2 regions of the Paenibacillus sp. 276b genome follow, and region 1 is predicted to be linked to the other one. Evidence: riboswitches for the same ligand, from Rfam matches in the RefSeq annotation. Region 1 holds a riboswitch; the other holds the start of a gene.

Region 1 (15,797 bases):
ATTGCGGTCCGTTGTCTGGCCTACAATTCGGCCAGGAATTCGGCGCATATGAGCCTGGGATACGGCGAAGTATCCGCATGTTGGGCCGCCGAGTGAAGCGGCGATGCCAAGGGGCTGCGCGTCGCCAACGACGATGTCAGCACCCAGCTTGCCTGGGGCTTCCAGCAGACCCAGCGATAGCGGGTTGGCGCTGACCACGAGCAGGCTCTTGTGCGCATGCGCAAGGTCTGCGGCCTGTTTTACATTTTCCACGGCGCCGAAGAAGTTCGGGCTTTGAATCATGACGGCTGCGGTGTCATCGGACACGGCGGCTTGCAGGGCATCCCAGTCTGTTACACCATTTTGATATCCAATCTCAACAATCTCCAGATTGAGGCCGTGAGCATAAGCTTGCAATACCTGACGGGATTCGGGGTGCACGGTACGTGACACAATCAGCTGTTTGCGGCGGGTTGCCGCTGCGGCCAGATTGCCTGCTTCCGCAAATGCAGTTGCACCATCGTACATGCTGGCATTGGCTACAGCCATGCCTGTCAACTCACAGATGTAGGATTGAAACTCGAAAATCGCCTGCAATTCTCCTTGGCTGATCTCGGGTTGATAGGGTGTATAGGCTGTATAGAACTCGGAACGGGAAATGACATGATTAATGACGGAGGGAACGTGGTGATCATAAATGCCTGCACCCAGGAAACTGGCGTGTGTCTCGAAGTTGGCATTCGCTGCCGCTTGCTTCGACATATGACGTGTCAGTGCGTATTCATCCAGTTTGGAGGAAACAGGCAGTTCGCCCTGATAGCGAATCTCCTGTGGAATGTCATGGAACAGATCCTCAATCGTTTCCACGCCGATGGTTGCCAGCATGGCACTCTGATCCTGCTCGGTCATGGGAATGTAGCGATGCTTGCTCATGCTTGATCAGCTCCTTGAGTAGGTGTCTTTGGCGCACGTGTCCGTTTATGAAAAGGGGTCTTCACGACCTCGGCTTTCAGTTTCTTGCCACGAATCTCAATCTCCAGCGGGGTACCCAGTGCAGCATATTTGCTGTCAATCAAGGCCAGCCCCAGATTACGTTTTAACGTAGGCGACTGGGTGCCTGTGGTTACTTCACCAATCTGTACGCCTTCGGCGTAAATGGGATAATGAGGGCGAGGGATGCCGCGCTCCAGCACTTCGATGCCGACCAGCTTTCGGGCAGGCCCATCATTTTTTTGCTGCAACAAGGCTTCATGTCCGATAAACGGTCCTGCATTTAGCTTCACAAACATACCTACACCAGCCTCCAGCGGTGAGATGGTTGCAGACAATTCCTGTCCATACAGGGGCAGCTTGGCTTCAAAGCGCAGCGTATCCCTGGCACCCAGTCCTGTCGGAACGAGTCCGTGACCTTCTCCCGCTTGCATCAATCCGTTCCAGACCTCAGCAGCTTGTTCCGCGGGAACGTAGAGCTCAAAGCCATCTTCACCCGTATATCCGGTGCGGGATAACAGCAATGAAACGCCACATACCTTCGCATTTGCCACAAAGCGGAAAGGCTCAATCGAAGACACATCGGTGTCTGTCACCGCTCTGAGAATATCCACTGCCAGCGGACCCTGCAGAGCAAGCAGCGCCGTTTGATCCGAATCATTGGTCATCGTTACGCCTGGCGTCATGTGCTGTTGCAGCCATGCCCAGTCCTTGTCGATGTTGGAGGCGTTAACCACCAGCATATAATGCTGGTCTTTCAGTTTATAGATCAGCAGATCATCGACCACGCCGCCATCCGGATAACACATTAGCGTGTATTGGGCCTGCCCGGGAACGAGTGTTGTTACATCATTAGTGGTCATGTGCTGTAAAAAAGCTTCTGCGTGTTCACCTTGTACGGTGAATTCGCCCATGTGGGATACATCAAATAATCCAGCACGTTCTCGCACCGCTTCGTGCTCTTTCTGAATTCCACTGAATTGTACCGGGAGCTCCCAGCCACCAAAATCAATGCATCGTACGCCTTCATACTGCTGATAGAGTGGAAAGAGTGGGGTTCTAAGCAAATCGGACATCCAATCACCTCGTCATGGGCCGTCAACCGGCCGAGTGTATAACCGTGGATCAATGAATCTGGCATCATATTTTATTATAAAAGTAAGGTAAGGACGCTATAGGCAGCGCCGCTCTATAACCTGTTTTCGTTTTTTTGGGAAAAAGGAAAAGGACAGGCCAAAGAATCGGCATGCCAGAAGCACGCTGTATTCTTAGGCTCTGTCCTTGGTACCTGAGAGTTACCCCACCGCATGATGCAGCAGGTTTCCCCTTGGGTGATCATAACGCCCATACAGGGCGATTAGATGCTCTCCAGAGTTGCGTCCCGTAAAAGTCCTTTTGCCTGAGAGATTCACCTCCGCTTGTCGGTGGCTTACTCCTTCGGCGTTACCGCATGTACACCCTGATTCGGGTGTCAAGGGTAATCTCTCCCTTTACATTCATCCGCGGGTATTGCATAGACTAATTAAACACATTTACTACTCTCATTAAAGCCTGAATCGTCTATTGATGTCAAGAACGATATCATAGATATGAACAAAAAATCCGAATGAAATTTTTAATTAACATTATAATGTACGTCTATTTATAAAGAGTGCGCTTACTTTTCTAATATTCACCATTATATGTAGGGAGGGTCCATTTGAGTTACAGGCATATAAGGAAGAAAAACAAATAAATTGTGAGGTATCTTGACATTTGAATCGAAAATATCATACGCTATGTTCTGGGAAAAAGGTTAAGGTCAAAGAAACGCATGCACTCATTAATGAAAAGCGAGGCGGATATCGATGAGCGAATTGAAAAGTGATTTCCTGTACAGTGAAGAGCACGAATGGGTGCAGACCGTAGGGGAGGATACCGTACGTATTGGCATTACCGAGTTCGCGCAGCATCAGCTGGGTGACATTGTGTTTGTAGAATTGCCTGACCTTGAATCGGATGTAAAAGCGGAAGACGGCATTGGAACGATTGAATCCGTCAAAACCGTTTCGGATTTGTTTTCTCCTGTCAGTGGAACGATTATTGCTGTGAATGATGCATTGCAGGATTCCCCGGAGCTGGTTAACAACTCCCCATATGAGGAAGGCTGGATGATCGAGATTCGTGTTGAGGGCGACCTCACAGCAGCACTTTCCACATTGATGAACGCGGATGCGTATCGTAAACATACGGAATAATATTAAGGTACAAATTTCCGCTAGATACGGAGTTTCAGCTTGATGGAAAAGTCCTTTAACGTAATAAAATGAATCGATTAATTATAGATCCGGATGGTGATACAGCTCATTCGGAGAATACTTAGGCGCAATTGCCTCACCTGGGACAGGGTGAGGTAATTGCGCTTTTTTCGTTGTTAACAGACGAATGGGATGGAATGAATATCAATTAACGTGTTTCATCATTATTTCTAATTGAGATAGAAACAGCTCGTTCAAATAGAATAAATTTACAATTTCATTTGTCATTAAAATGGGGCATTTCGTGGGTATGATACATGAAAGGGAATAACAGGTTCCATTCCATATACAAGGTTCAAACATGGGACAATCCTTTAAATTTAAATCTTGTCATCAACGTTCATGACGGAAGTAGGTTTTCATTTCGTTGTAGAAGATACCGTTTTCATTTACGATATGGTTGTAAATTAAGATTTATTGAAGATTTGTACCTTTGTTCGTCTGGATCATCGTTGTCAAAATTCAGTGGAATTAAGGTTTAATATGTTGAGGGGGTTTTCAATATGAGTTCAGTGGACGCAAAGTCCGAAAAAAGCGGAGGAATACGGGTCGGCGTTCAGAAGTTTGGACGTTTCCTGAGTGGTATGGTTATGCCGAACATGGGTGCATTTATCGCCTGGGGTTTGATTACGGCATTGTTCATTCCAAAAGGATGGTTCCCTAACGCAGATTTTGCATTGCTGGTTGATCCAATGATCAAATATTTGCTGCCTTTGCTTATCGGTTACACAGGCGGTACCATGGTACACGGCCAACGTGGTGGTGTAGTCGGTGCAATAATGACCATCGGGGTTATTGTCGGCAGTGACATTCCAATGTTCCTTGGCGCTATGATTGCCGGACCATTGGGAGCTTGGGTCATTAAGAAATTTGACAAAGCTGTCGATGGCAAAATTAAATCAGGGTTTGAGATGCTGGTTAACAACTTCTCCGCTGGTATTATTGGTGGGATTTTGGCCCTTCTAGCCCTTAAAGGCATCGGGCCTTTCGTTGAAGCGATTAGCAAGGTGTTATCGGCTGGGGTAGAAGCTTTGATGAATGCTGGTCTTCTCCCGCTGGTCAACCTGATCATTGAGCCAGGAAAAGTATTATTCCTGAACAATGCCATCAACCATGGGATTCTGACACCGATTGGTACGGATCAAGCAAGAGAACTGGGGCAATCCGTATTATTCATGCTTGAATCCAACCCAGGACCTGGACTCGGCATTTTGCTGGCATACTGCTTCTTCGGTCGCGGATCAGCCAAATCTTCCGCTCCAGGTGCTGTAATCATTCATTTCTTTGGCGGGATTCACGAGATTTATTTCCCTTACATTCTGATGAGACCGATACTGATTCTGGCTGCGATGGCTGGTGGTGTGGCGGGTACATTGACCTTCATGCTGACAGGAGCTGGTTTGGTATCTGCACCGTCACCGGGAAGTATCATTGCCTACTCATTGTTAACGCCTAAGGGTGGATATCTTGGCATGTTTGCCGGGGTAGCCGTAGCTGCGGTCATCTCCTTCCTCGTGGCATCCATACTGCTCAAAACAGGTAAACAGAAGGATGACGAAGATCTGGATAGTGCTTCCAACCGCATGAAAGATATGAAAAATCAGGGCAAAACGGGTAACCTCACCGTTGATAAAGACAATCGTGAAGCTGACCGTGCAGCCGATATTGCTTCTTCGGCAGTAAAAACGGATATCAATAAAATTGTATTCTCCTGTGATGCAGGTATGGGTTCGAGTGCCATGGGTGCCTCGATTCTGCGGAAGAAAATGAAGGCAGCCGGTGTGGATGTCGCTGTAACCAACACGGCGATCAGTGAGATTCCACAAGATGCCGACATCGTCATCACACAGAAAACATTGACTGACCGGGCCAAATCCGTGGCTCCAAATGCAGAGCATATTTCCATCGATAACTTCCTGAAGAGTCCTGAATATGAGGCACTGGTGGAGCGCCTCAAATCCGACTCCTGATGAGTAATATTACAAGGAGACAGCGTGAGATCGTGGAGTTCCTGCTGGAGCATCCTCATGAGGTAACTGCTGGCGATATAGCTGTTGTGGTCAAAGTAAGCACTCGTACCGTACATCGAGAGTTGCAGATGATTGAACAATGGCTTGAGCCCCTTGGCATGAGATTGGAAAAAAAATCGGGAACCGGGGTTCGAATTGATCCCGGTTCCGATGATTTGGCCGTATTGCGTCAACAACTTGAGCTTAACGAATATGTGGAGTTTACGCCCGAAGAGCGTAAACTCTTCATGCTTTGTATTTTGCTGGATGAATCCGAGCCTGTGAAGCTGCTTGCATTGGCCACAGATCTGAAGGTAACCGTGTCTACGGCAAGCAATGATCTGGACGATCTGGAACCACGCATTCAGCTGGCTGGCTTGAAGCTGGTTCGCAGACGTGGATATGGGGTCAAGATCAATGGAAGCGAGCTCGCTCATCGCATGGCTATTTCCGCGCTCGCTCTTGAATATCTGGATGAATCCGATTTATTCGGTAGACAAGCGGAGCAGGGAGTTTCCAAAGTAAACAGTAAACTTCTGGAAATGATAGGGCATGAGGATGTACTTACGGTCGAAAATGCATTATGGCAGCCGGATATTGAGTGGTTGGAAAATATCCCGGAACGTCAATACATGAAGCTGCTGATCCAATTGTCTGTAGCCGTTGTGCGGATTCGCAAAGGTTTTGGCATAGGCCGGGGCACACAACAGGACAAAAATGACGTTGGAAATCCACTGCAAGATGAGCGGAAGGTGCCGGAATATTTGGCTTCACGGTTGTGCGGCGTTCTATCTGCCCAGCTTGGGCTGGAGTTTGTGGGCGAGGAGCAGGCTTATTTTCACGGGCTGCTAGTTGAAATCGAGCAATCGATTCATTCCTCGCGTCTGCTGCCCATAGACGATCTGGTCTTACTCGACATGGTTCGTTCCCTTACAGATCGGATGCAGGAGAAAACTCATTATTCGTTCCATGAGGATCGTCTGCTTCGTGAAGGTCTGATTGCCCATATGGAGCCGGTGCTGGAACGTATGGATGGGCGGCAGCTTATCCGTAATCCGTTGCTTCAGCAGATCCGCAAGGATTATGAATCACTGTTTGAGGATGTAAAGAAAGCCGTGCGAGAGGCTTGGCCCAATACGGATGTGCCGGATGAGGAGATCGGATTTTTGGTAATGCACTTCGGTGCTTCCATTGAACGGCTGCGGGTGTTGAAGCGTGAAATCAGGGCTGTCGTCGTCTGTACGAGTGGGATCGGATCTTCACGGATGTTATCGAGCCGTCTGTCCAAGGAAATTCCCGAAATTCGGATTGTGGACAGCGTGTCCTGGTATGAAGCCGCACGTATACCGAAGACGGAATATGATTTGGTTCTCTCTACTGTGGATCTGCCGATGGATAAACATCAATACTACAAGGTGAGCCCACTGCTGACGGCAGAAGAAAGTGAACGTTTAAGACACTTCATCAGGACAACGACGCTTCAGCGGGAACATAGTCCCCCACCTGAAGCAGACTCAAGGACAATAGGACGAATTTCCGATCCGGTTGGACTGGAAGCGACCCTGATTGAAATCGTACAGATAATCGGCAAGTTTCAGGTGTTCCCGCTGGATAATCAGGAGATCGGATTTTTAGAAACGGCTTACGCCATGTGCAGCGTTTTGCATCAATCCGGTGTATTGAATAATCCAGATGAGATTGCCAGGCTGCTGGAGGAGCGTGAAGCTGTTGGAAGTCAGAAGATTCCCGGAACTTCCCTCGCTCTGTTTCATACACGCAGTGATGGCATTCACAGTCCTTCAATTACGCTGTTCCAATTGACAGAGCCGCTTCTACGCACGCCGGAAGACCCGGCAGGTGTCAGCCATGTGCTCTTGATGCTTGGACCCAGACAGTTATCGAAGGAAAGTTTGGAGGTACTGAGTGAAATCAGTGCGCTATTGTTGCAGGAAGAAATGATTGCATTACTTGAAAAAGGCAACCGGGATGATCTTATTCATTACTTGTCCCAAGAACTTGCGGGATTTTACCGCAGCAAAACCGAAATTGGAGGTATTCAAACATGAGTGTGTTAACTAAAGATAAAGTCATCATGAATGCAACGGCTCAGGACAAATACGAAGCGATTCGTATGGCAGGTCAAATTTTGAAAGACGCGGGACATATCACCGCTGAATACATCGACAAAATGCTGGAGCGTGAAGAGATTGTCTCCACGTATGTCGGCAACGGACTTGCGATTCCACACGGCACGAAGGAATCCAAATCATTCATCCTGTCCACAGGCATTTCCGTCATTCAGTTCCCGCAAGGTGTTGATTTTGGGGAAGAAAAAGCGTATATGGTAATTGGTATCGCCGCTCAAGGTGGAGAACATATGGAGATCCTGACCAGCATCGCAGTCATCTGCGCCGAGGAAGAGAACATGGAAGCTTTGCGTCATGCTCAAACCGCTGAAGAAGTCATCACTATTTTGGAAAGTGAAATGGAACTATGAAGGCCCTTCACTTTGGAGCAGGTAATATTGGACGTGGCTTTATCGGTTTGATTCTGTCCCGTGCAGGCTACAATGTTGTTTTCTCCGACGTTAATCAGGAGCTGGTTAAGGATCTAGAGCTGCGTGGAGAGTATACGGTTGAACTGGCTAACGAGGCCAAAGACCTGGAGAAAGTTACCGGTGTGAGTGCAATCGATGGAACCAATCTGGATACCGTTGCTCAGAATGTTGCAGAAGCTGAATTGATCACAACTGCAGTGGGTGTGAACATTCTGAAACATATTGCTCCCGGTATTGCCAAAGGACTTACGTCCAGACTGGGAACGGGCGATGTCTTCCAGCCCCTTCACATTATTGCCTGTGAAAATGCAATTGGAGCCAGCACTCAGCTGAAAGAACATGTATATGGCCTGCTTGATGAGCGGACTCGCCTGCTTGCGGATCAGTACGTGTATTTCCCGGACTCTGCCGTAGATCGGATTGTGCCGATTCAGCATCATGAAGATTCATTGCATGTACAGGTAGAGCCTTTCTATGAATGGGTTGTTGACCGTTCACAAATGGCCCCTGCGTTCAAACCGGTTGAGGGTGTAATGTATGTGGATGATCTGGAGCCTTATATCGAACGGAAGCTGTTTACCGTAAATACGGGACACTGTATTGCCGCTTATATTGGATATGTGAACGGGTTTGATACAATTCAGAAGGCTATTGCCGATGAAAAAGTCAAATCCATCGTATATGGTGCCTTGCAGGAAACCGGAGCCGTTTTGGTGAAGCGTTTTGGATTCAATGCCGACGATCATCAGTTGTACATTGCCAAAATATTGGAACGGTTCGTTAACCCGCATCTGACGGATGAGGTAACTCGTGTAGGACGTTCTCCACTGCGGAAACTGTCCCCGAATGACCGTCTGGTTCGCCCAGCTCTCCAGGCTTACGAGTATGGAACGGAGACAACACTTTTGGCGATGGGTATGGCCGCTGCCTGCAAGTTTGACGTATCCGAAGACCCGGAAGCGGTGGAACTCCAGACTACGATCCAGCAAAAAGGGATTGAAGCAGCACTCAGCCAGTATACGTCCATGGATGAGAGTCATCCTGTACTGAAGCAGGCTGTAGCGCATTATCAACAAATGCAGAAGTAACGTTCTGTATTTCAATACAAAATAATATTGATTGAAGAAGAGCCTCACAGGGTTAACTGTGGGGCTCTTTATTTTGCTCTGTCTTCTTTTTATACGTATCCAGACATGCCTCGCAGATGCAGGACTTCCTGCGCTGGTCTGCCGGAATGGGGTCAAATACCCCTTCTGGGAACACAGCCCGGTTACACCAGCATTCTGAATGAGGACGACCAGCCGCATAGGAGCAGCCATTGGGCTCACCGCACAAAGGGCATATGAGAACTTCTGGAGTGACCTTCTTTGTATCCTGCTCAACAGACATACGAGTCTCCCTTCCCCCATGAATTTCACCACGAACGATCGATAGGTTTATTAAAGTATAGCAACTCAACCCATTATATCAATCCTGTGGTTATTCTTCAGGAGGCAATTCAATTTTCAGTCCTTCCACATGCTTGCGACTCATCAGTTTGCGTTTCTTTCGGTTCTCTTTGGACTCCAGCACAATGTCGAGGTCATAGTCACCCGGATATAGTTCATCTGCGGAGATGTGCAGAGTTAGACGTTTCTTATGAATTTTGACTTTACGTCCACGCAGCATGACTCCGATATTTCCGCGACTGTCCTCCACATCACATACGATGCCTGACTGGTTCAGATAAGCTGCATAGACGCGATCCCCTTTTCGGAATGCTTTGGCAGGGGGCGCGGGTTCTAATGTTTCAGGCCGATCAGCAGATTGCTTTCTAGTTCCAGTCTGTACGGACGGGCTGATAGGTTTTATCGTGTTCCTTGCTTCATTCAATTGTTCTTGTTCAACCGTGCTGTTTATTTGCGATGACGTTGAACTTACGTTAGGCACGGATGGAGAGGAGGTGGAAGAGACACTTTGCGAGACACCCTGATCTGAAATGAGCTTGGAGCGCTCAATAATACGCTGTGGCATACCCAATTTCAGTGCAATGGAATAGGCATAGCTGTCCCCGGCTTCTCCGATCCGCAATCGATAAAGAGGTTGAAGAGAGACCGTATCAAATTCCATTCTTGCATTCTCAAATCCAGGCGTGGATGCTGCAAAATGTTTGATTTCCCCAAAATGGGTTGTAGCGATAACGGTAGCTCCACGGCTGTGCAGCTCCTCCAGCATGGCGATCGAGAGTCCCACTCCCTCACCGGGATCGGTACCGGAGGCCATCTCGTCAATAAGCACAAGTGTCGATGAATCGGCTTGCTCCAGGATGCCAATCATGTTGCGAATATGTGCAGAAAAGGTACTGAGTGCTTGCTCCAGGCTCTGTCCATCGCCGATATCAACAGCAATTTCATGATACACGGCCATCTCGCCATCTTCAGCGACAGGCACAAGCAGACCAGATTGCATCATCAATGTGAGCAGACCCAATGTTTTGAGTGCAACCGTTTTGCCACCCGTATTCGGCCCGGTAATGATTAGCGAGGAATAAGTTTGACCAATTGCAAAATCAAGCGGAACCATGGATGCACCCATAAACGGATGGCGGGCATGATGAAGCCGAACGCGTCCAATGGCATTGACGCGTACAGTTCGTCCATCCATGGTGGCCGCATATTTCGCTTTGGCAAATAGGAAATCCAGAATCCCTACCGTTTCCGTATTTAACGAAATTTCACGATTATAAGACTCTGCAAGGGAGGTTAAGTCACCGAGAATTTTCATCTCCTCCCGTGATTCCTCGGCTTGCAGTGAAGACAGCTCCATTTGCAGACCTACTAATTCAGCAGGTTCAATATATACGGTTTGGCCACTTCCTGATTCATCCAGCACACTGCCTTTAACGTGTTTGCGGAATTCTTTCTTAATGGGCAGCACGGTTCTTCCACCACGCTGACTAATCACATTTTCCTGCATGATGGAGCGGTGTTTGCTTATTAGAGAATCCAGCTTGCGCTTCATGCGTTCCTCATTCACCGTCATTTTTTTACGAATACGTATCAGCTCCTTGCTCGCCTGATCCTGAATGCGTCCACTATGGATACAGCGTTCAATCTCGCTGAGCAGGGATTCCATCCATATCATGGATGAAGCGTAGCGACTAACTGTGGGGGCCACTTCGGATTTGCCCTCCATGTATTTCATAAGCTGTGCGCAGCTGCGCAGAAATTGGGCGAGATTGCTGAAATCACGTTCCGTAAATAAATAACCGGTGCCGAGCAGATCCATGATGGTCTCCATGCCATCCAGTGAAGGAATGGGCACACTGGCACCGTAACGAATCAAAGCAGCCGCTTCAGCGGTCTCTTCTAGCCGCATTTGAATCAGAGAAGCGTCGACCATTGGCTTCATGTCTCTTGCGTAACGTTTGCCCAAATAGGATAGGGCACAGGCTGCAACGTTTTTTTGAATTTGGGGATAACCCAGACTGGTTAACGTTTTTTCATTCATGCTTGATCTCTCCTTGGATATAAAATGGAATTTCGGTTAAAGCGATGGGACATATTCCCGGAAAACGCAAAAAGGGCGGAGAATGAACAAACGTCATTCTCCGCCCTTAACGTACGGGAAAGTAGGGCCCGTTATAGGTCTATACAAAAAAATCCACGCTGAACACAGCGCGGAAATAGACCCGGACACGTACAATCCCGGAGGCGATTTATGATATCCGCTGTTCTTAACTAAGTACAGGGTAATGGCGCATCATGAAATACACGTATGCCACAAGGCACAAGTGAATCGAAGGCCAAACTCCTGAATATGAAACTAGTTAGTTAAGAACGCTCACCGACATCAAAATCTCTCCTTTGATTGAGGAATATGCAACCAATATAAACTGGAAATTGCCTTGAAGTCAACCTTCAATAATAAATAGTGGACTTGAATAACAATGGGTTTTAAAATAACAATAGTAAATTAATCCAATGAAAGCGATATTATACATACGTTTTGCATTAGATCGGGTAGTGATTCCGAAATCGTTCTCGATCAAATAACGCAAAATGCACAAAGGAGGATGCTCTTTTTGCCTAAATACCTGCTGCGTTTGCTCTGTTTTACCATGATTCTCGGAGCCCTTCCGGTCATTGTTATTGGTTCAGTCTCCTATTCGATTGCTTCACGTGACATTGAACAGAAGGTCCGGGAGAGTAATTTGCAGATTCTGCATCAGACCCAAATGCGGGTAGAGCAAGTATTGCGCAGCCTGCAATTATCGTCCATCCAATATGTGAATTCTCCACTGGTATTACAAGCGATGAAAAAACCGCTGGACAGCAGCGAATTTCAGGAAATTCGTGATCTGACTTCCGGATTTAATAATCTGCAATCGGTTACTAATATCGATCAGGCCTATCTCGTGAATCTGGATGAAGACTGGGTCGTTTCGATGCGTTCTTTTGGAAAATTGGATGATTTCAGTATTCGGGACCGGATAGGCTCTTATTTGAAATATACAAACAGCCTGTTCTGGGTAACGCAAAATGTGAGTTCAACCAAAGAAAGTGTTCCGGTATCGGCGGGAGTTGGTGAAGCAACGCCAGAACACGCACCTACTCTTATTTCATCCGACAACGTGGTAAGCATGGTATTCAAGATTCCGATGATACCAACGAATGTGAAACCCAAGGGATTTCTGGTTATAGACATAGCCGATACAGAGCTAAGTACATTTCTAAGTCGAAATCCGAATTCAGGGGATATGTACGTCCTTGATCGGGAGCAAAAATATTTTCTCAACGATACAGAACAAGACGGGAAATACGACGCGCTGAATCAGGAAATCCATGAAAAGGTACAAACGACAGGACAGTCGGAGGGTTTCTTCAGTGCAGAGGTCGAGGGAAGTCAGGTGGCAGTTAGCTACAGGCAATCCCCACTCAATGGTTGGTTGTATGTATCCGTTGTATCGCTGAGTCAGATAACCGCCCAATCGCAGAAAATTGCATTGGTTACGGGAGTGGCTACATTAGTCATGTTATGTTTGACGGGATTAGTAGCCATCTACGGCAGTCGCAAGATGTATTCTCCCATTTCCAGACTTCTGCAGTTTACAAAAGGACTGGATTCTCCATTGGCTCCGTCGGGACGCCGTCAGGATGAATTTATATACATCGAAGAGCGATTATCGACCTTGTTCAGCTCGGAAAAGACGATGCGTGAGCAGATGAAGGGCCAGCATGTTCATTTGCAGGAATTTTTTATGACAAAACTGCTTACAGGCAAAATATCGGAAGATGACTTCAGATATCAGGGTCAGTTATACGATTTTCCAACCTCATGGTCCAGACTTGGGCTACTTACACTTCAGATCGATACCCTTGAAGGGACAAGGTATGAGGAGCAGGACCGGGATCTGCTGCTGTTTGCGTTAAACAATATGGTCGGTGAGCTGCTGCCCTCTGATATTCGTTTTGCATCTGTCATGATTGATGACGCCCAGGTTACGGTATTGGCATCCGTGTTGGATGATGAAGTACAGCTAAAAGAGTGGATGCACACTCAAGCGGAATTGATCCGTGAGCGGGTTGTGACCTATCTGAATCTGCCTGTAAGTATCGGTATTAGTCGTTCCTATTCTGCAATAGGTGATTCGCCACGGGCTTACCAGGAGAGTCGTGAGGCTCTGCAAGGCAGGGTAAGTCTGGGCAGCCGTATTATTTTGCATTACGAGGATATTCAGCCGCGAGGTCAGACGGAGGCAGCGTTATATACACAGCTCAGGATGATTGAAGACCAGTTGGCTTCTGCACTCAAGCAAGGGGACGAGGAGAAAACCGATGCGTACTTTAAGCGGTATCTCGGATTGCTCTCAGACAAGAAGCTGCACTTCAGCGAATACCCCGTTATAATGGTTCAACTGTTGTCCCGTGTGTATCAGCTTGTACAGGAGCAGGGTGGGAATGTTGCGGAAGTGTTGGGCGAAAAGGCCTCTATGGCTCGACTACTCAAGTTATCCACATTGGATGAAATGACGAACTGGTTCCGCAAATGTTTATTTCACCCTGTCATTCGATTCTGGCGTGAACAGGAAGAATCTCAATATCTGAATATTGCCCGGCGCATGATTCGGCTGATCGAGGAGCGATATGATCGCGAATTGTCGCTGGAAGCTTGCGCAGAAGAACTGAATTTTCATCCAGTCTATCTGAGCCGTGTGTTCAAGAAGGAGGCTGGTGTGAACTTTACGGAATACCTTGCCGAATACCGGATGGAAAAAGCCAAAACCTGGCTGCAGACGACCAACCTGAAAATATCGGAGATTGCCGAGAAACTCAATTACACCAACCCTACTGCTTTTATCCGTACATTTCGTAAAATTACGGGAACTACCCCCGGAAAATACCGGGAGCAGCAGCGATAAAAGCAACCTGCTCTGCCTGCCATGGCAGGCAGGTTTTTCTTTGTTTCAAGGTCAGCCTTTATTCTGCGTTTGCAGCAGAGTTAAGACAGGAATATCGGAGGTTAAATGTGGTTCATTCAGAGGAGCATTCCAGAATTACAAATGCCTTAAACCCTTGCTGCATAAGGGAAAACAAGAAGCTAAAATGAGACCATAGCCAGTTACCCATTTATCCTCCACAATGAAGACATGAATTCAGGAAGTGATATTTTGTAATCGTTTCCAATGTGGGGAGGAAGACACTATGAAAGCCGAAACGGCGGCTCGGACACGACCCGCTACCCGCAGTGACAAAAACCTGCTGTGGAGGGACATCATCAAAAACCGGTGGCTCTATATTATGTTGATACCGGGCGTGCTTTACTTTGTTATTTTCAAATACATACCCATGTACGGTATTACGATGGCTTTTCAGGATTACACGCCTTACAAGGGCATTCTGGGCAGCGACTGGGTAGGGTTTAAGCACTTCCAGCGTTTCTTCGGGGAACCGCAGTTCTGGACTTTGTTCCGGAATACGTTTTTGCTAGCGATTTATAATATGGTGTTCTTCTTCCCGCTGCCAATTGTATTGGCACTCATGATGAATGAAGTTCGCCGTGAACGTTTCAAACGATTTGTACAGACGCTGGTATATGTTCCACACTTTGTTTCCTGGGTTGTTGTGGTTGGTGTGTTCTACATGCTGTTCACAACCGAGGGCGGCGCTATTAACGAATTACTTTATAACCTGACGGGACAAAAAGTGGCTTTCCTGCTTGAGCCCGGCTGGTTTCGAACGATGATTGTTGGACAATCCATCTGGAAAGAGGTAGGTTGGGGTACGATTATTTTCCTAGCGGCACTCTCCGGTGTAGATACACAGCTCTATGAAGCTGCACGGATGGATGGTGCCAATCGCTGGCGTCAGACATGGCATATTACGTTGCCTGCCATCCGCAGTACAATCATTATTTTGCTCATTCTGCGTCTGGGTAACTTCCTGGATACAGGCTTTGAACAAATCTTCCTGATGCTCACGCCGACGAACCGGGATGTGGGTGAGGTATTTGATACCTACGTCTACACCAAAGGTCTCACACAGGCACAGTACAGTTATAGTGCTGCTGTTGGTTTGTTCAAGTCGGTGGTCGGACTGGCACTTGTACTGGGTGCCAACACGATGGCCAAAAAATTCGGGGAGGAAGGCGTCTACTAACGCTTGGCAGCAGACGTTCTTCACCAGACAGGAGTGAACATTAAGATGCAACAGGATAAAACGTGGGGCAACCGGATTTTTGATATCCTCAATCATGGTTTTCTACTTTTGATCGGAATCGTGACCGTTATCCCGTTCATTTATATTTTGGCCGTCTCGTTTACGAGTCCGCATGAAGTGGCTAAGGGAGGATTCATTCTTTTTCCAAAAGAATTCTCCCTCGCTGCTTACCGTTACATTTTCTCTACAGACACATTGATTCGCAGTCTGGGTGTATCCATTTATATCACTGTAATCGGAACACTGCTTAACCTGTTGTTCACTTCGC
Region 2 (15,797 bases), on a different contig from region 1:
GGTATTGGTTGGTCCGCCATGGGTGGGGCTCTGCTAGCATTGATGTGTGGTGTCGTCAGTCTGAACGATGCATCTGATGTGGCATCCATTGTATGGAATGCAACGCTCGCTTTTGTCGGCATTATCATGATTTCATTAATACTCGATGAGACAGGTTTCTTCGAATGGGCCGCTCTTCATATGGCAAGGTTGGCAGGAGGAAATGGACGTAGGCTCTTTATCTATTCCATTTTGCTCGGCGCGGCGGTGTCGGCGCTCTTCGCCAATGATGGTGCAGCGCTAATCCTCACCCCGATTGTGCTCGCGATGGTACGTGCATTGAAGTTCGATGAGCGCATGGTACTTGCCTTTGTTATGGCTAGTGGATTTATCGCGGATACAACGTCGTTGCCGCTGGTCGTCAGCAACCTGGTGAATATCGTATCTGCGGATTATTTCGGTATTACATTTGTGGAATATGCGGTGCGGATGATTGTGCCTAATCTCTTTTCCATCGTGGCGAGTACCGGGATGCTGTTCTTGTTTTATCGCAAAAGCATCCCGCTTCGCTACGATATTTCTGCAGCACGTGATCCACGGGAAGCTATTCGTGATCCGCGGATGTTCCGCATCGCTTGGTTCATGCTGGTGCTGCTGCTCGTGGCCTATGCCTCCAGTGAGTTTTTGCCGATTCCCGTATCGGTTATCGTCGGTGCCGTAGCTCTTTTGTTCGCTATATTGGCAAGAAAGAGCGAAGCTGTGGACCTGAAACGCGTGATTAAAGAAGCACCATGGTCCATTGTCGTGTTCTCGGTGGGCATGTATATCGTGGTGTATGGGTTGCGTAATGCCGGTTTAACCGATCACTTGAGCCGTTGGCTAGATGCCATCGCAGACCATGGTCTGTTAGCTGCCTCAGTGGGGATGGGCATGATCGCAGCGATATTGTCATCCGTAATGAACAATCTGCCCACCGTGTTAATTAACGCATTGGCGATTCAGGGTGCACACACCGAAGGTATTGTGCGTGAGGCGCTGATCTATGCCAATGTGATCGGTTCCGACTTGGGTCCCAAAATGACGCCAATCGGTTCACTTGCCACATTACTGTGGCTGCATGTTCTGTCCCGCAAAGGTGTAAAGATTACATGGGGATATTATTTCAAGGCAGGCATAATCTTAACCATTCCCACACTATTAATCACCTTGGCCGGATTAGCGTTATGGCTATGGATTCTGGGTTAGTAAAATCGTAATTTACATTAACAATCATCATATGATCCAACTTATTGTAAAAAGCTGCTCTCACACGCTGGTGTTACCTACCAGCTATGAAGCAGTTTTTTTGTTTCTTCTATAGAAGAAACAAATTCTCTTTTTACATTATGCATGTACACAATGGCCAACCTTCTACAGTGCTGGCCTTCTTTTTTGCCATCCCCCAGTCTGAGGATTAAAGTGCCTGAGACACAACCAGCGCTGACACAGCGCAGGGAACGGAACGATTGTGTAAAAGCGAAGCGTTCGCCTTTATCCCCGGATGTATTCCTTGAGAAAAGTAAATCATATAAATCCGGGGATAACAGCGATTGAAACAACGTCCGTTCCCGGAGCGGCCACTTCAGCGCAATTTGTCACAGATGTATTTCAATCCACAGTAAACATTTTTAACATTGCGTTTACAAAACATTGATTTTGAGATGACATAACGCAACTACAATGAATAAAGAGTTGATGGTGAACAAAAATAAAAGCAAATCGCCGTCACTAATTTGGGGGAGGAAAACAAAACATGTTTAAAAAGTTGCCGTTCATTTTGATGACCTTAACGTTCGTACTGGTACTCGCAGCATGCGGATCGAAAAATGACGCTGGTACAGAGGGAAGCAATAATTCCACAGGAGAAACTGCTACTGAACTTAGTGGTAACATTCTCGCTGTTGGATCAACAGCACTGCAACCTCTGGTAGAGCAAGCTGGACAAAAATTTATGGCAGTTGATGAATATAAGAACGTGATGGTACAAGTGCAAGGCGGCGGTAGTGGTACTGGTTTGACACAAGTATCCGAAGGACAAGCTACAATCGGTAACTCTGACGTATTTGCAGAAGAGAAAATCGATGACGCAGCAAAAGTAAGCGAACTGAAAGATCACCAAGTGGCTGTTGTAGCCATCGCTCCAGTAAGCAACAAAGATGCAGGTGTACAAGATTTGACGAAGCAACAACTGATCGACATTTTCTCTGGTAAAATCACAAACTGGAAAGATGTTGGCGGTAAAGATCAAGCCATCGTTATCGTAAACCGTCCTAGCAGCTCCGGTACTCGTGCAACATTCGAGAACTTTGCACTGGGAACAAAAGTGGAAGATATCCAAGGTTCTATTCAGGAAGATTCCTCTGGTACAGTTAAAAAGCTCGTAGCTGAAACGCCGGGCGCAATTGGTTACTTGGCTCTGTCCTACCTGGATGACAGCCTGCAAGTTTTGAAATACGAAGGTGTAGAAGCAACGGTTGAAAACGTAGAAGCAGGAACTTATCCGGTATGGGCTTACGAGCACATGTACACCAAAGGTGACCCGGATGCAGCAACAAAAGCATTCCTCGACTACATCCTGAGTGACGAAATTCAACAAAACGACGTGACGGAGCTTGGTTACATCCCAGTATCCGGCATGAAAGTAAAACGTGACGCAGCAGGCACTGTGACTCAATAATCTTTGAACTTGCGCATACAGCGAGAGAGGCGGACCCAGGTCCTGCCTCTTTGCGCGGTTTGCTCTGGATTAATCCCATATTTTGCATGAATTCTACTATAGAAGGATGGTTGTTATGGAACAGACCGAAGGGGGAACGGTAATGAACAACAAGTTGAAACCGCGCCGGCCCTTGAGAGAAAAGCATTATTGGGAAGAGTGGACGGGACGGATCTATACGTCGATTTGTGTCGTTTTCCTGATCGTTGTCATGTTTTCCATCGTTTATTTTGTAGCGTCCAAAGGCTTGTCTACCTTTTTCCAGGATGGCGTGAGTATGCGCGAATTTTTAACCGGAAAAACGTGGAATCCAACGGGAGAACCTGCTGCCTATGGAGCGTTGCCGTTCATTACCGGTTCATTCATAACAACATTGCTTGCAGCTCTGATTGCAAGTCCACTTAGCTTGTGTGCAGCGCTCTTCATGACCGAGATTGTACCAGGTAAAGGTAAAAAGATATTGCAACCTGCGATTGAGCTGCTGTCCGGTATTCCTTCCGTTGTGTACGGGTTTATCGGTCTCAGTGTTATCGTTCCTTTATTGCGTAGCATGTTTGGCGGAGCCGGCGTCGGGATTGCAGCCGGATGTTTGGTTCTGTCTGTTATGATTTTGCCTACCGTAACAAGTATTATGGCAGATGCACTGTCAGCACTGCCGAAAGGTCTGCGTGAATCGTCCTACGCACTGGGGGCAACACGCTGGCAAACGATCTACCGTGTCATTATCCCGACGGTTCTTCCAGCTTTGCTGACAGGGATTGTACTTGGTATGGCACGCGCATTTGGTGAAGCTCTTGCCGTACAGATGGTCATCGGGAATGCACCACATGTACCGACATCACTGCTCGAATCGGCTTCAACGTTAACGAGTGTAATCACCCTGAGTATGGGTAACACCACGATGGGATCTGTTCATAATAATGCACTGTGGAGTATGGCGCTTGTCCTGCTGGTGATGACCTTTGTCTTCGTCATTCTGGTTCGCCTGCTTGAAAGGAGGAACCGGGTATGAAAATGAAGGCTAAAACGGTAGATAAAGTTGCCACATCCGTTATCGTTGTTCTGGCGCTGTTCATTGTTGTTCTCTTGCTCGGTTTGCTTGGCTTCATTCTGGTACGTGGGATTGGGCAGATTAACTGGCACTTCCTGACCAGTGCACCACAGCTGCTAAAAGGTGGAGGCGGGATTGGACCGCAATTATTCAACTCGATATTCCTGCTTGTTCTGACCTTGATTATTACGATTCCGCTCGGATGGGGCGGCGGTATTTATATGGCTGAGTACGCCAAGCCTGGCCGGATCACAAGTTTTATTCGACTCGTTGTCGAAGTGTTATCCTCGTTCCCATCTATCGTTATTGGTTTGTTCGGACTCTTGTTAATTGTTAATACATTTGGTCTTGGATTCTCCTTATTATCGGGTGCGATGGCCTTGGCTATATTCAATCTTCCACTCATGGTGCGGACAACGGAGCAAGCGTTCCGGGCCGTTCCGAAAGAGCAGAAGGAAGCGGGTCTTGCACTCGGATTGTCCAAATGGAAAATTATTACCTCCATCCTGCTGCCTGTGGCATTGCCTAGCTTAATCACGGGTACGATCCTGGCATCGGGCCGGATCTTCGGTGAAGCAGCAGCCCTGATGTTCACAGCGGGTATGAGTAGTCCACCGCTGGACTTCACGGACTGGAATCCAACGAGTCCAAGATCGCCAATCAATCCATTGCGTCCGGCAGAGACGCTGGCCGTGCACATCTGGAAAGTAAACAGTGAAGGCATTGGCCCGGATTCCAAAGAAGTAGCAGCTGGCGCTTCAGCCGTGCTTGTACTTCTCGTACTGGCGTTCAATCTGAGTGCACGCTGGATCGGTCGGGTGGTTTACCGCCGCATGACAGCTTCGAAATAAGGAGGAACCAACATGGCCATACCTTTTGGTACGGAACAGTTAAGCATATATTATGGGCATTTTCAGGCAGTTAAGCAGATCAGCCTGACTTTTCCCGAAGCCAGTGTAACGGCACTCATTGGACCATCCGGCTGTGGTAAATCCACGTTCCTGCGGTCGCTCAACCGAATGAACGACGAGATTGCCGGTTCCCGCACCGAGGGACATATCTGGATGGATGGCAATGATCTGAATGAGCCGGGCACAGATGTAATCAAACTCCGTCAGAAGATCGGCATGGTGTGGCAGAAGCCGAACCCTTTCCACAAGTCTATCTACAACAATATCGCGTTTGGCCCCCGCTACCGCGGTATTAAGAACAAGAAGGCATTGGATGAAATTGTGGAAAAAAGCTTGCGTCGCGCTGCGCTCTGGGACGAAGTGAAGGACAGACTGAATGAATCTGCCCTGGCCCTTTCGGGTGGGCAACAGCAGCGGCTCTGTATCGCCCGCGCGTTGTCGGTTGATCCGCAGATTTTGCTGCTCGATGAGCCGGCATCTGCGCTTGACCCGGTATCAACGGGTAAGGTGGAGGAGTTGATCTCGGAGCTCAAGAAGGAGCTGCGGATCGTGATTGTTACCCATAATATGCAGCAGGCGGCACGCATCTCGGATTATACAGCTTATTTTTATCTGGGAAGCATGATTGAGCACGGGGATACGGAACATATTTTCACCAACCCGGACAATCGTCTGACTCAAGAATATATTATGGGACGTTTCGGTTAACTGTTAAATTGGATGGAGTATGAGATCGAGATAGATTTATAGAGATAGAAGGAAGCATAACACTCGGGCGAGGTCGTTCGAGGGTTATGCTTTTTTACATCATTCTACATATGGAATAGTTTGCCAAAATAAAAACAATCATGCTACGATATTTGTGAGCACCACCTTTAATTTGATAAGAGAAGGAGATGTGGATCATAACTACCCATAAGATTGCCCATGACACCATGGCAACTGAAATTATCTCGCATTATTCCATAGAAAAGCCTGCAATTTCCTTTATCCGACATAATGAAAATCTAACGTATCAGGTGGTTGATGAATCAACCGGAGAGAAGTACCTATTGCGTATACATAAAGCCGCTTTTGCAAGCATGACGGGTATCCAGCATACACGACCTGCACTTGAAGCGGAGATGAATCTACTTTATGAATTACGGGCTACCAGACCATTGCGGGTGCAGACTCCTGTACGCAATACATTGAATGAGTGGGTCACTGTCTATTTGGACGAAGCAGGAGAAGAGATCTGTTGTACTGTTCTGGAATGGATTGAGGGCAGGGATATTAAGCAGGGAGAACGTCTGACAACAGCGCAGATTCATGATTTGGGTGTACAGTTGCAGATATTGCATCAATATGGACGACGACCAAAGGAAACTCCCAAGCCACTTGAGGGTTCACAGGTGTCTGAAAGCGGACAGCAGATGAATGACCGTGATCAGCATGCTGATAAGGCGATCATCGCAGAGATGTATACCGATAGCGACAGCCCTACCTTGGAGCATACAGAAGTAAGACCAGCCTATGGCTCGATCAAAGAGAATCTGGTCATGCTGGAGCAATTGGAGGAAGGCGTTAGACGTGGCATCTTTACTCCTGAAGATTTTGATCTGATTCGCAAGACGTTTGAGAACATTAACAGGCAAGTCGAAGCGTATCCGCACAATGCCGAAACATGGGGAGTGATTCACGGGGACATCACCCGCGGCAATCTGCTAGTGACGGATCTGGGCATTTCGATGATTGATTTTTGTTTATACGGTTATGGCTACTATCTCTTTGATGCCGGAGGTGCGGCTACGATTTTCAATCGGGAGGAACGGGATGTCTTCCTATCGGGATATACGGAGCAGACAGGACCACTGACGAAGCGTGATATTCGGTTAATGGAAGGATTCATGCTGATCTTTACGTTCGGCTATTTTGCATTTCAGATGGAGAATGAGTCCAGGTACGAATGGATGAAAGAGCGAATGCCTCTTATATGCAGCAAATTTTGCAAACCATATGTACAGAACGAGAGTATTTTCTATGAGTTATAATTTGTGATTTCTAGTGGGTGGGTAGCGCTATGAAGAACATTCGTGCAAAGAGAGTTGCATCGAAGGGGCAGTCTGGTGGCTGGAAGCATGCCGGATTGCTGCTTAGCGGAGTGGGCATATCCAATCTAGGTGATTTCATATATATTGTGGCGATTAACCTGATGGTATTGAATATGACACAGTCTCCAGCGGCAGTCGCAGGGTTGTGGATTATCTCGCCGATTGCTTCGGTGTGCACTAAGTTTTGGTCAGGCAGCCTGATTGATCGTTATGATCAGCGACAGCTGATGATTGGTGCTGATATGCTACGGGCATTGTTGGTGGCGGCGCTCCCACTGATGTCCAGCCTATGGATGATGTACGCAGTGATGTTTCTGATCAGCATGTCTTCATCTATATTTGTCCCTTCCTCTCAGGTATACATTACCCGATTGGTACCTGCTGAACGGCGCAAGCGCTTCAATTCCCTACAAGCCCTGATCAGCTCAGGGGCATTCATTACCGGCCCAGCAGTTGCAGGAGTGATGCTAATTTATTTATCTCCGGCGGCAGCCATTTATGCCAATGCGGTTTCCTTTGCTGCTTCTGCGTTGATTCTAATGTTTCTTCCCAAACTGGGCATTGGAGAACAGAATATAGGGACGGGAAGCAGACTGACACCTCGGATGATTGTCCAGGATTGGAGAGCTGTACTGAGCTTCAGCCGAAAGTCGGGCTACGTGGTCGGTATATATGCCCTGTTCCAGATTATTCTGATGGTCGGCATGTCGCTGGATGCTCAGGAAGTGGTGTTTATCCGTCAGGTGATGAACCTGCCTGAATCACAGTACGGAGCATTAATGAGTATCACCGGAATCGGTTATTTGGCAGGTTCCATGCTGGTTTGGATGTTCGCCAAACATTTGCCGATCCGTCACATGATGGGTGGCGGTGTACTTCTGGTCGCGCTGGGTTATTTTCTGTTCTCCCGTTCATTCTCGTTTGAGCTGGCGGCGGTTGCCTTTATTCTGCTCGGTCTGTGCTCCGCACTGGCGAATACGGGCCTGGTTACCTTTTATCAAAATAATATCCCTGTCGATCTGATGGGGCGAATGAGCAGTGTACTTGGACTAGTGTTAAGTATGCTACAGGTGGCTTCCATTTTGATTGCAGGCGTAGTGGCAGAGCAGTTGTCACTTCGTATGGTATATACAGTTGTATCCGGGGTTATGCTGCTGGCTGCGTTGGGATTGTGGGTGACGAGTATGCTTCCTTCCCGAAGCAGGTATTACGATGAACCATCGAAGCCCAAGGCGATGGTGGGGTGACAGGCAGAAATACGGCAATTCTAGTACAGAATAAAGGTTGCCTGAATACCCAAACCGTTCTGTGGAACATAACATAAATAGTATTAAACACTGATAGTCACTAATAGAAAATGAACAATGTATACGCTTTCGAGATGAAACGCATTAACACATTCATGTGATGAAAGTTTACAGTTTATTCGGTTATCTTGTGTATAAAATGGTAAAAAGCAAATATTCGCAAAGAAATCGTTAAGTTTGTTGACACTGATCTTCCGGTCGATTAATCTTAATGAGAAAGTATTAAAAACTTCAATTATCGTTCTGGTACAAGATCAGAATGGTTCCATACAGCGAATGATAGCGAGCGGGAGAGACCTGAGCTTGTCGAGTAAAATGGCAGCTGTCGGGCACCGAAGGAGCAAGCTGCTACGCACCCGGCGCAGCAGTTAATCTCTCAGGTAAATGTACCATCGTTGGACGCAACTCTGGAGAGTGCGCGAACTGCGCCACCCAAGGGGTATATGGTCAAGCAGCACGGTGTGCAGGGTGACTTCACCTGTGAATACAGGAATGCATCGATCCGCCGCGCTGCTTATCATGAAACTCTCAGGTATCGAGGACAGAGAGAGGGCCTAGGGCCTTCTTCTGTCCTTTTCTCATGTCATCATTCAGTAATAAAGGAACATTATGGGTGTACGTCTGGATGAAAATGACGATTATAAATGGAGGGTTTGCGATGCGTTTTAAAGACGTTTTTTCAATTATTGGTCCGTCCATGACAGGTCCATCAAGTTCACATACGGCTGGAGCGGCAAGATTGGGGCGAATTGCCCGTCAGTGGCTGGGATGCACGCCTGAACGCGCTCGATTAACACTGTATGGCTCGTTCGCCGATACGTATCAGGGGCATGGTACGGATCTTGCGTTAATCGGTGGCCTGCTTGATTATGTGACTGATGATCCACGTATACCGGATGCAGAACAATATGCAGAGGAAGCGGGTATGGAGGTAGAGTTTTTTACAAGCGGCCTGCCTGCTCCTCATCCGAATACGGTCAAGATTGAACTGTGGCATGGAGACCGTCAATGCTCACTAATTGGTGCTTCCATTGGCGGAGGTAGTGTATCGGTGCATGCATTGAATGATTTTCGTGTACAGATCAGCGGAGAGTTTCCCACACTTGTACTGCGCCATTCGGACAAAGCAGGAGTGCTCGCTTCCGTAACCTCCACCATCAGTTCGTCCGGGGTGAACATCGGGTACATGCAAGTGGATCGGAAAGCCCGGGATGGTGAAGCATTAACAGCGATGGAGATGGATGGTGTGCCGAATCCTGAGATGTTGAACCGTCTGCGGTCACTGGATCATATGCTGGACATTCGCGTGATTGATTTGAAGAGAGGGGTCGAGCCTGATGCGGTTTAAACATCTACATGAACTGAATACCATCTGTACAGCAGAATCCAAAACCATCGCCGAGCTGATGATCGAAGAGCAGGTTCAGGAGACGAATATCCCGGAAGCGGATGTTGTACGGCAGATGTCGGATTACTATCAGGTGATGAAGGAAGCTGTACACAAAGGGCTGACAGAAGATACGACATCACGCAGCGGTTTGACTGGCGGAGACGGCAAAAAAATGGCTGAGTACATTCGTAAAGGTGAGACTTGTTCTGGAGATGCTTCTGCACTGGCCATGGCGTATGCCCTTTGTGTATCGGAAGTGAATGCCTCCATGGGCCGGATCGTTGCCACACCAACAGCCGGTTCTTGCGGCATCATTCCGGGTGTGTTTATAAGCTCCCAAGAGCGTTTTGGCTGGAGTGACGAGCATCTGGTGAACGGTCTGTTCTGTGCGGGAGCGATTGGTTATGTCATTGCCAACAATTCATTTATCTCCGGTGCCGAGGGTGGCTGTCAGGCTGAAGTGGGTTCTGCCATCGGTATGGCCGCTGGAGCCATGGTGGAGCTGCGTGGAGGGACGCCGGAGCAAGTGGTTCATGCGGTTGGCCTCGCGTTAAAAAATACATTAGGCCTTATCTGCGATCCCGTCGCAGGCCTCGTGGAAATTCCGTGCATCGTGCGTAACGGACTGGGTGCCGTAACTGCGTTGGCTGCGGCCGACATGGCGCTGGCCGGGGTACGAAGTGCCATCCCGTCTGACGAAGTCATTGATGTCATGCTGGAAGTGGGCAGTGCGATGCCGAGCAGGCACCGTGAAACGGCCCAAGGTGGGCTTGCCCAAACACCGACAGGACGGAAAATGATGGAGAAGCTTGCTAAACCGAAGGCGAAGCGTGCGGAGCCTGAGATTGAAGCTGAGTCTCCTGCTGAAAATGAACCAGAAGCCAAGGCATAACATGCATGAACGTACATGAACTGAATTTAATTCGTGGAGCTTGATCATTAACGGTAATGATCTGCTCCCATTATGATAAAAAAGCCGATACGAATTCTTCCTGGTGAAGAAGCGTATCGGCTTTTTTGTTGTTCCAACAAAGAAAAATAAAAAGGTATTGACGTTTATATATCGTTTAGATATATTATTTATTGTCATATATCAACACGATATATAAGATCGAGAATAAGTTATACAAATTAAGGAGATGGATAACATGAAAAGTGTTTTTCAAACGAGTCTTCTGTTTTTGAAAAATGGAGCTACAGTAGTCGGGTTAATTACAGCCGTACTGTTCCAGGTTTTTTTTAATACCATTTGGCTTAGTGGATATGATCAGGTAAATGCACGGATGAATCAGCTTGCTGTGACCATCGTAAATGAAGATGGGGCTGCGGCTGAGCCTGTGGCAAAGTCTCTTGCAGAGGGGCTTCATTTCGCGATTAAACCTTCGGCAACTATGGAAGAAGCCAGACAGATGTTAACGGACCGGGACGTATACATGATTATCGAGATTCCATCCGGTTTCATGCAGCAGGCGGGAGACTTGTCGGGCCCGGTGGCAGTGAAGTATGTAATGAATGAATCCAACGTGGCTACCGTAAAAAGTGTGATGCAGACCGTGTCCGCACAAGTTACAGCGACGTTGAACCGTGAAGTACAGCAAAACAGCATTCGGGGAGTGCTGAATCAATCAGGTATGGCTGCCGATCAGGCGAATACGATGGCGGCGGGGTTATCTTCCCGGGTGGAGGCAGAAGTGGAACGACTGAATCCAGTTCATAACTTTGCTTTTTCTATGGTACCAATGTTGATTGTGACAGCTACGTTTACAGGTGCAATGCTGCTTGGCATGAATCTGCAAAAGGTTTCTGGTGAACTCAGTAGCAGGGCAGGGAAATGGGAACGCTTTTGGGCGCGCAATATCATCAATGTTGGTGCTGCATTTATCGTATCGCTTGTTGGAGCGGGGATGATGCATGTTATGGGAGTATCATCAGCAGATGGATGGTGGATGTTATGGCTATTTCAGTTGTTGATTACTTTATCTTTTCTATTCGTGGCGCAATTGAGCTTGCTGCTGCTTGGAAATGCTGGAGCATGGTTAAACAGTGCCTTGTTGCCTCTGCTGATGTTGTCATCAGGCGCAACCATTCCGCGCGATGTCATGCCTGACTTCTATCAACAGATAGGTCATTATCTGCCGGCAACCTACGCGGTGGAGGGTATGATGAATCTGGTACTTGGCGGAGATGGGATTAGTCATGATGTTCTGCTTCTGGTAGTGATTGGAGCGGCGACGTTGGTTTTGGGAGCGGTGTGCACATGGATTAAACGCTCAGGTCCTGCACAATCCGGCATACCTTTGGAGTCCAAGACTGCTGCGACACCTGTCGCTCTGACTGGAAACCTGCCTTCACCTGATCGTGGATAACATGGATAACGATAAGCCCCCTTTTGCCGGATAAGCCAATCCGTGAACGTCTGATGATGTTGAACGTATAAGGGAGGATGTGATACGTTAAGAGCAATTGGAAAGGAGCGGTACACCGATGAACACGCAGCATGTCATCCTCGGAATACTGCACAATCAGCCATGTTCCGGATATGAGATCAAGCAATACTTTGAACAATATTTTTCATTTTTCTTCGATGCCAGCTTTGGCACCATTTATCCCACACTTGCGAAGATGGAAAAGTCAGGGTTGTTAACCAAAGAATCCGTTAGACAAGAAGGGAAACCTGACAAAAATGTGTATACCTTAACACCGGAAGGGTCTGCGGAGTTCAATACCTATTTGATGAGTCCACTGGAAGCAGAGGTGTTCCGTTCTGATTTTCTGATGCGTCTGTATTTCGGAGAGCTGGCGGATGAAGATACTGTCGCAGGGTGGGTCCGGTCGGAGCTGAATCGTAAAGAGTTGCTGTATGCCGAGCTGCAGCGCCAGATGAAGCAATTTGGCGAACAGATCTCACCTGCACAGCGTTTGTGTATGCAAGTGGGGCTTGTGCAATATGAGGCTACCATCCGATTGCTCAAGGAACAGCTGACCGCGCCTCAGTAGCTTTCTATAGTATCCGTGTCACTAAATCAATTGACGATCCATCCATAACGCAGAAAGCGCTCTACAGATCAGTAACAGGTCTGTGAGCGCTTATCCGGCGTTGCTTTCACTGCGTTGGAATTGCAAGGATACAACAATATGAAGAAGTTACGCGATATCTGTACTTAGTACAGCATATCCATATGCTGGCAGCTCAACGGCCAGAATTCCCTCTTCCTTGGCTGTACGATAATTCTCGCCAAATAACTCCGTCCATTCCCCGGCACCCGCTTCGAGCTCCACGATAGCTGTTTCTTCCGAACGATTGAAAAGGATCAGAATGCGCTCCTCCTCATCCTGTCGTTCCATCACAAGCTGGCTTCCGCCTTCACGGGCCTGCAGGAATCGAATGCTGCCTTCTGCACGCAGGGCAGGATGGGCATGGCGAAGTGCGATTAGCTTCTGATAAAAGGTGAACAGCTCGCGATCCTGCTTCGTCTCATCCCACTCCATACATTTCCGACAGCCGGGATCATGATCGCCGTCCAGCCCAATCTCATCCCCGTAATAGATGCACGGGGCACCCATATAGCTGAATTGGAACAACGCGGCCAGTTTCATCTTCCGCTGGTCACCCTCACATAAGGTGAGCAGCCGTGGTGTATCGTGGCTATCAAGCAGATTGAACGCCACTTCGCTGGCTTGCAGCGCATAGCGGGACAGTTGTCGACCGATCGAGTTCGCGAACTGTTCGGCGTGCATGGCATCTTTTACAAAAAAACGATTTACGGCTTCCGTAAATGGATAGTTCATAGAGGCATCGAACTGATCACCTTGCAGCCAGGAGGAGGACTCATTCCATACCTCACCCAGGATATAGGCATCCGGATTCGCAGCCTTCACTACACGGCGGAAGTCGCGCCAGAACGCATTATCCACTTCATCCGCGACATCCAGCCGCCAGCCGTCGGTGCCCACTTCCTTGATCCAGTATTCGGCGACCTCCAGCAAATACGCCTTCACCTCGGGATTTTCCGTGTTAAGCTTCGGCATGTGGGCTTCGAATCCGAATGTTTCATACGTAGGAATGCCATCCTTCACGTCCAGCGGGAATTCATGCACATGGAACCAGTCCTTATATTTGGACTTCTCCCCGTTCTTCTGCACATCCACAAACGGCGCAAAAGTCTTCCCAGAATGATTGAACACCGCATCCAATAGCACCCGGATTCCGCGTGCATGGCACAGCTCAACAAGCCGTTTGGCTGTATCTGCATCACCAAAATGCCGATCTACTCGCAAATAATCTTCGGTATCGTATTTGTGATTGGTCGTCGCCTCGAAGATTGGTGTGAAATAAATGGCGTTAATGCCCAACTCTTCAAGGTAATCCAGATGGTCGATGACGCCCTGGAGATCACCGCCGAAGAAGTTAAACGGGGTCGGCTCACCCCCCCAGGGTTCCACTTTTTCTGGATCAAGGTCGGGGTTGCCATTTGCGAATCGTTCAGGGAAGATCTGATAGAAGATCGCATCCTTCACCCATGCAGGCGGTGTAAATACAGCTCCGGGATGGATGTACGGAAACTGGAACATGTGACGAGGATCGTCGGGTTCATGCGTTTGGAAATCCGTTTCGGTCATCCAGATCTGTTCTGTGCCGCTTTTCAGCAGGAAGGAATACTTCAGTCGATGATACGGAGGCTTTACTTGTCCCTCATAATAATCGAACATGGAATCGGATGTATATTTGGTTAAAGGAACCAGCTCTTTGGTGCGATCCCAGGCGTATTTGTCCCCAGTCAGGGCATGTACCTCGGTGAGATCATTCTTTTTGGCACGCAAACGCAGACGAATGGTATCCTTATCGTAGGCGTAGGCCCAGTTCCGTTTTGGTTGATGATAGATGGCTTCCAGCAGCATGTTGAATCTCCTCCCGTCGTATACACACGTAGTATGTGAGCAAGTAGCTGCATTCGATGCAAATCAATCTCGGGATGAATGCCACATGCTTATGTTGTTGAATCAACCTCTCAATCTCTGCATGAATTATGCGAAGCGGATGATTAAGGTATAATTTAAAATAAAAGGATATCCATGGTCGTGTGATCATCATTCGTACATTTTATATAAACAAGATACTTCATTATGTTTCAAATATATAATTAACCCAAAGGGTACAGAAAGGAAACGAATACGCGCATGAAAACGAAACTGTTATACATTGAAGACGATACGGAAATTGCCACATGGGTTAGGGCCGACTTGGAGGAGCGTGGATATGAGGTGGTATGGCTCGGAAGTGGTGAAGGTGCGGCTGAAGCTGCCGGGGGCTGCTCGTTGGTTATTCTGGATGTCATGCTGCCGGGACTGGATGGATTTACGGTAGGACAGCGACTCAAAAAGGAACATCCTGAAGTGCCCATTGTCATGCTCTCGGCTAGAACGTCCATTGACGACAAGCTGCATGGGCTTGATTTTGCCGATGATTATGTAACCAAGCCATTCCATCCCGATGAACTTGCCGCACGGATTGAAGTCCAGCTTCGGAAGGCAGGGACAGCGATCTCGGCCGATACCGTGGTAAAACTGGACCACTTGTCCATCTACGAGAAGGATCACCGGATCGTGAATGAGGAGACAGAGGAAGAAATTATTTTATCGGGCAAACAGTTTCATATCTTCGCCTACCTGCTCAGGCATATGGGCATGATTCGAACCAAGGAACAGATCTACGAAGCCGTTTGGAACGAGCCTTATCTGGACGGGGACAAGACATTAATGGTACATATCCGGCATCTGCGCGAGAAGCTGGAGCGTGATCCGGCGAACCCAACCATCATTCAAACCGTTCGTGGTGTTGGGTATCGTGTGAAGAAGCCATGAGAAGAAAAGCGACGATGCGTGATCCATCCGATAGGAATAGGGGAGTGAAACGTAGTCTTCCAGGCAAACGGAAAATGCGTTTTGGACGGACCTTGATGTCCCGATATATTCTCCTGATCTTGGCAGCGGTTTTGTTTGTGCCGGTCGTTCTCCCCATTACATCCATTATCTATGTGGTGGTGGTGAACAATACAAATAAAGACAATACGGCACCTTATGGCGATAGCACGAAAATTAGCAACCTGTGGACCCGGGAATCCGAGAAGCTGGATGGGGCGACATCTGAAAAAATCAATCAACGTATGGAACAGCTGCATCGTAAATATCCCAAATCTTCGATGTACCGTGTGGACCAAAACGGTGAAACGGCATTTATTCTCGCTGGAGAGGACGTTGATGTATCGGAGTCCACCGTGGATGGAACAACAATGACGACATTGAAATGGACG

What was found. A riboswitch is a leader RNA that binds a small molecule or an ion and turns the genes downstream of it on or off. The one in region 1 is predicted to bind glycine.
Region 2: it holds a riboswitch for glycine, as region 1 does, so the genes downstream of both, sdaAB (L-serine ammonia-lyase, iron-sulfur-dependent subunit beta) here and gcvT (glycine cleavage system aminomethyltransferase GcvT) in region 1, are expected to answer to the same signal.

Annotation. Positions count from the first base shown of each region.
Region 1 covers NZ_FNRR01000004.1:93,489-109,285, forward strand. The annotation lists gene gcvPA (aminomethyl-transferring glycine dehydrogenase subunit GcvPA) at 1-912, opposite strand, end outside; gene gcvT (glycine cleavage system aminomethyltransferase GcvT) at 909-2,045, opposite strand; glycine riboswitch at 2,347-2,469, opposite strand; gene gcvH (glycine cleavage system protein GcvH) at 2,817-3,206, shown strand; gene BLV50_RS19655 (PTS mannitol transporter subunit IIBC) at 3,770-5,236, shown strand; gene BLV50_RS19660 (BglG family transcription antiterminator) at 5,236-7,341, shown strand; gene BLV50_RS19665 (PTS mannitol transporter subunit IIA) at 7,338-7,772, shown strand; gene BLV50_RS19670 (mannitol-1-phosphate 5-dehydrogenase) at 7,769-8,920, shown strand; gene BLV50_RS19675 (cysteine-rich CWC family protein) at 8,973-9,221, opposite strand; gene BLV50_RS19680 (endonuclease MutS2) at 9,312-11,321, opposite strand; gene BLV50_RS19685 (helix-turn-helix domain-containing protein) at 11,896-14,232, shown strand; gene BLV50_RS19690 (ABC transporter permease) at 14,516-15,469, shown strand; gene BLV50_RS19695 (carbohydrate ABC transporter permease) at 15,515-15,797, shown strand, end outside.
Region 2 covers NZ_FNRR01000005.1:142,949-158,745, forward strand. The annotation lists gene BLV50_RS22865 (arsenic transporter) at 1-1,224, shown strand, start outside; gene BLV50_RS22870 (phosphate ABC transporter substrate-binding protein) at 1,772-2,695, shown strand; gene pstC (phosphate ABC transporter permease subunit PstC) at 2,838-3,746, shown strand; gene pstA (phosphate ABC transporter permease PstA) at 3,749-4,636, shown strand; gene pstB (phosphate ABC transporter ATP-binding protein PstB) at 4,649-5,404, shown strand; gene BLV50_RS22890 (phosphotransferase enzyme family protein) at 5,632-6,729, shown strand; gene BLV50_RS22895 (MFS transporter) at 6,759-8,036, shown strand; glycine riboswitch at 8,374-8,497, shown strand; gene sdaAB (L-serine ammonia-lyase, iron-sulfur-dependent subunit beta) at 8,755-9,444, shown strand; gene sdaAA (L-serine ammonia-lyase, iron-sulfur-dependent, subunit alpha) at 9,434-10,378, shown strand; gene BLV50_RS22910 (YhgE/Pip domain-containing protein) at 10,635-11,852, shown strand; gene BLV50_RS22915 (PadR family transcriptional regulator) at 11,971-12,483, shown strand; gene BLV50_RS22920 (alpha-glycosidase) at 12,631-14,385, opposite strand; gene BLV50_RS22925 (response regulator transcription factor) at 14,665-15,348, shown strand; gene BLV50_RS22930 (HAMP domain-containing sensor histidine kinase) at 15,345-15,797, shown strand, end outside.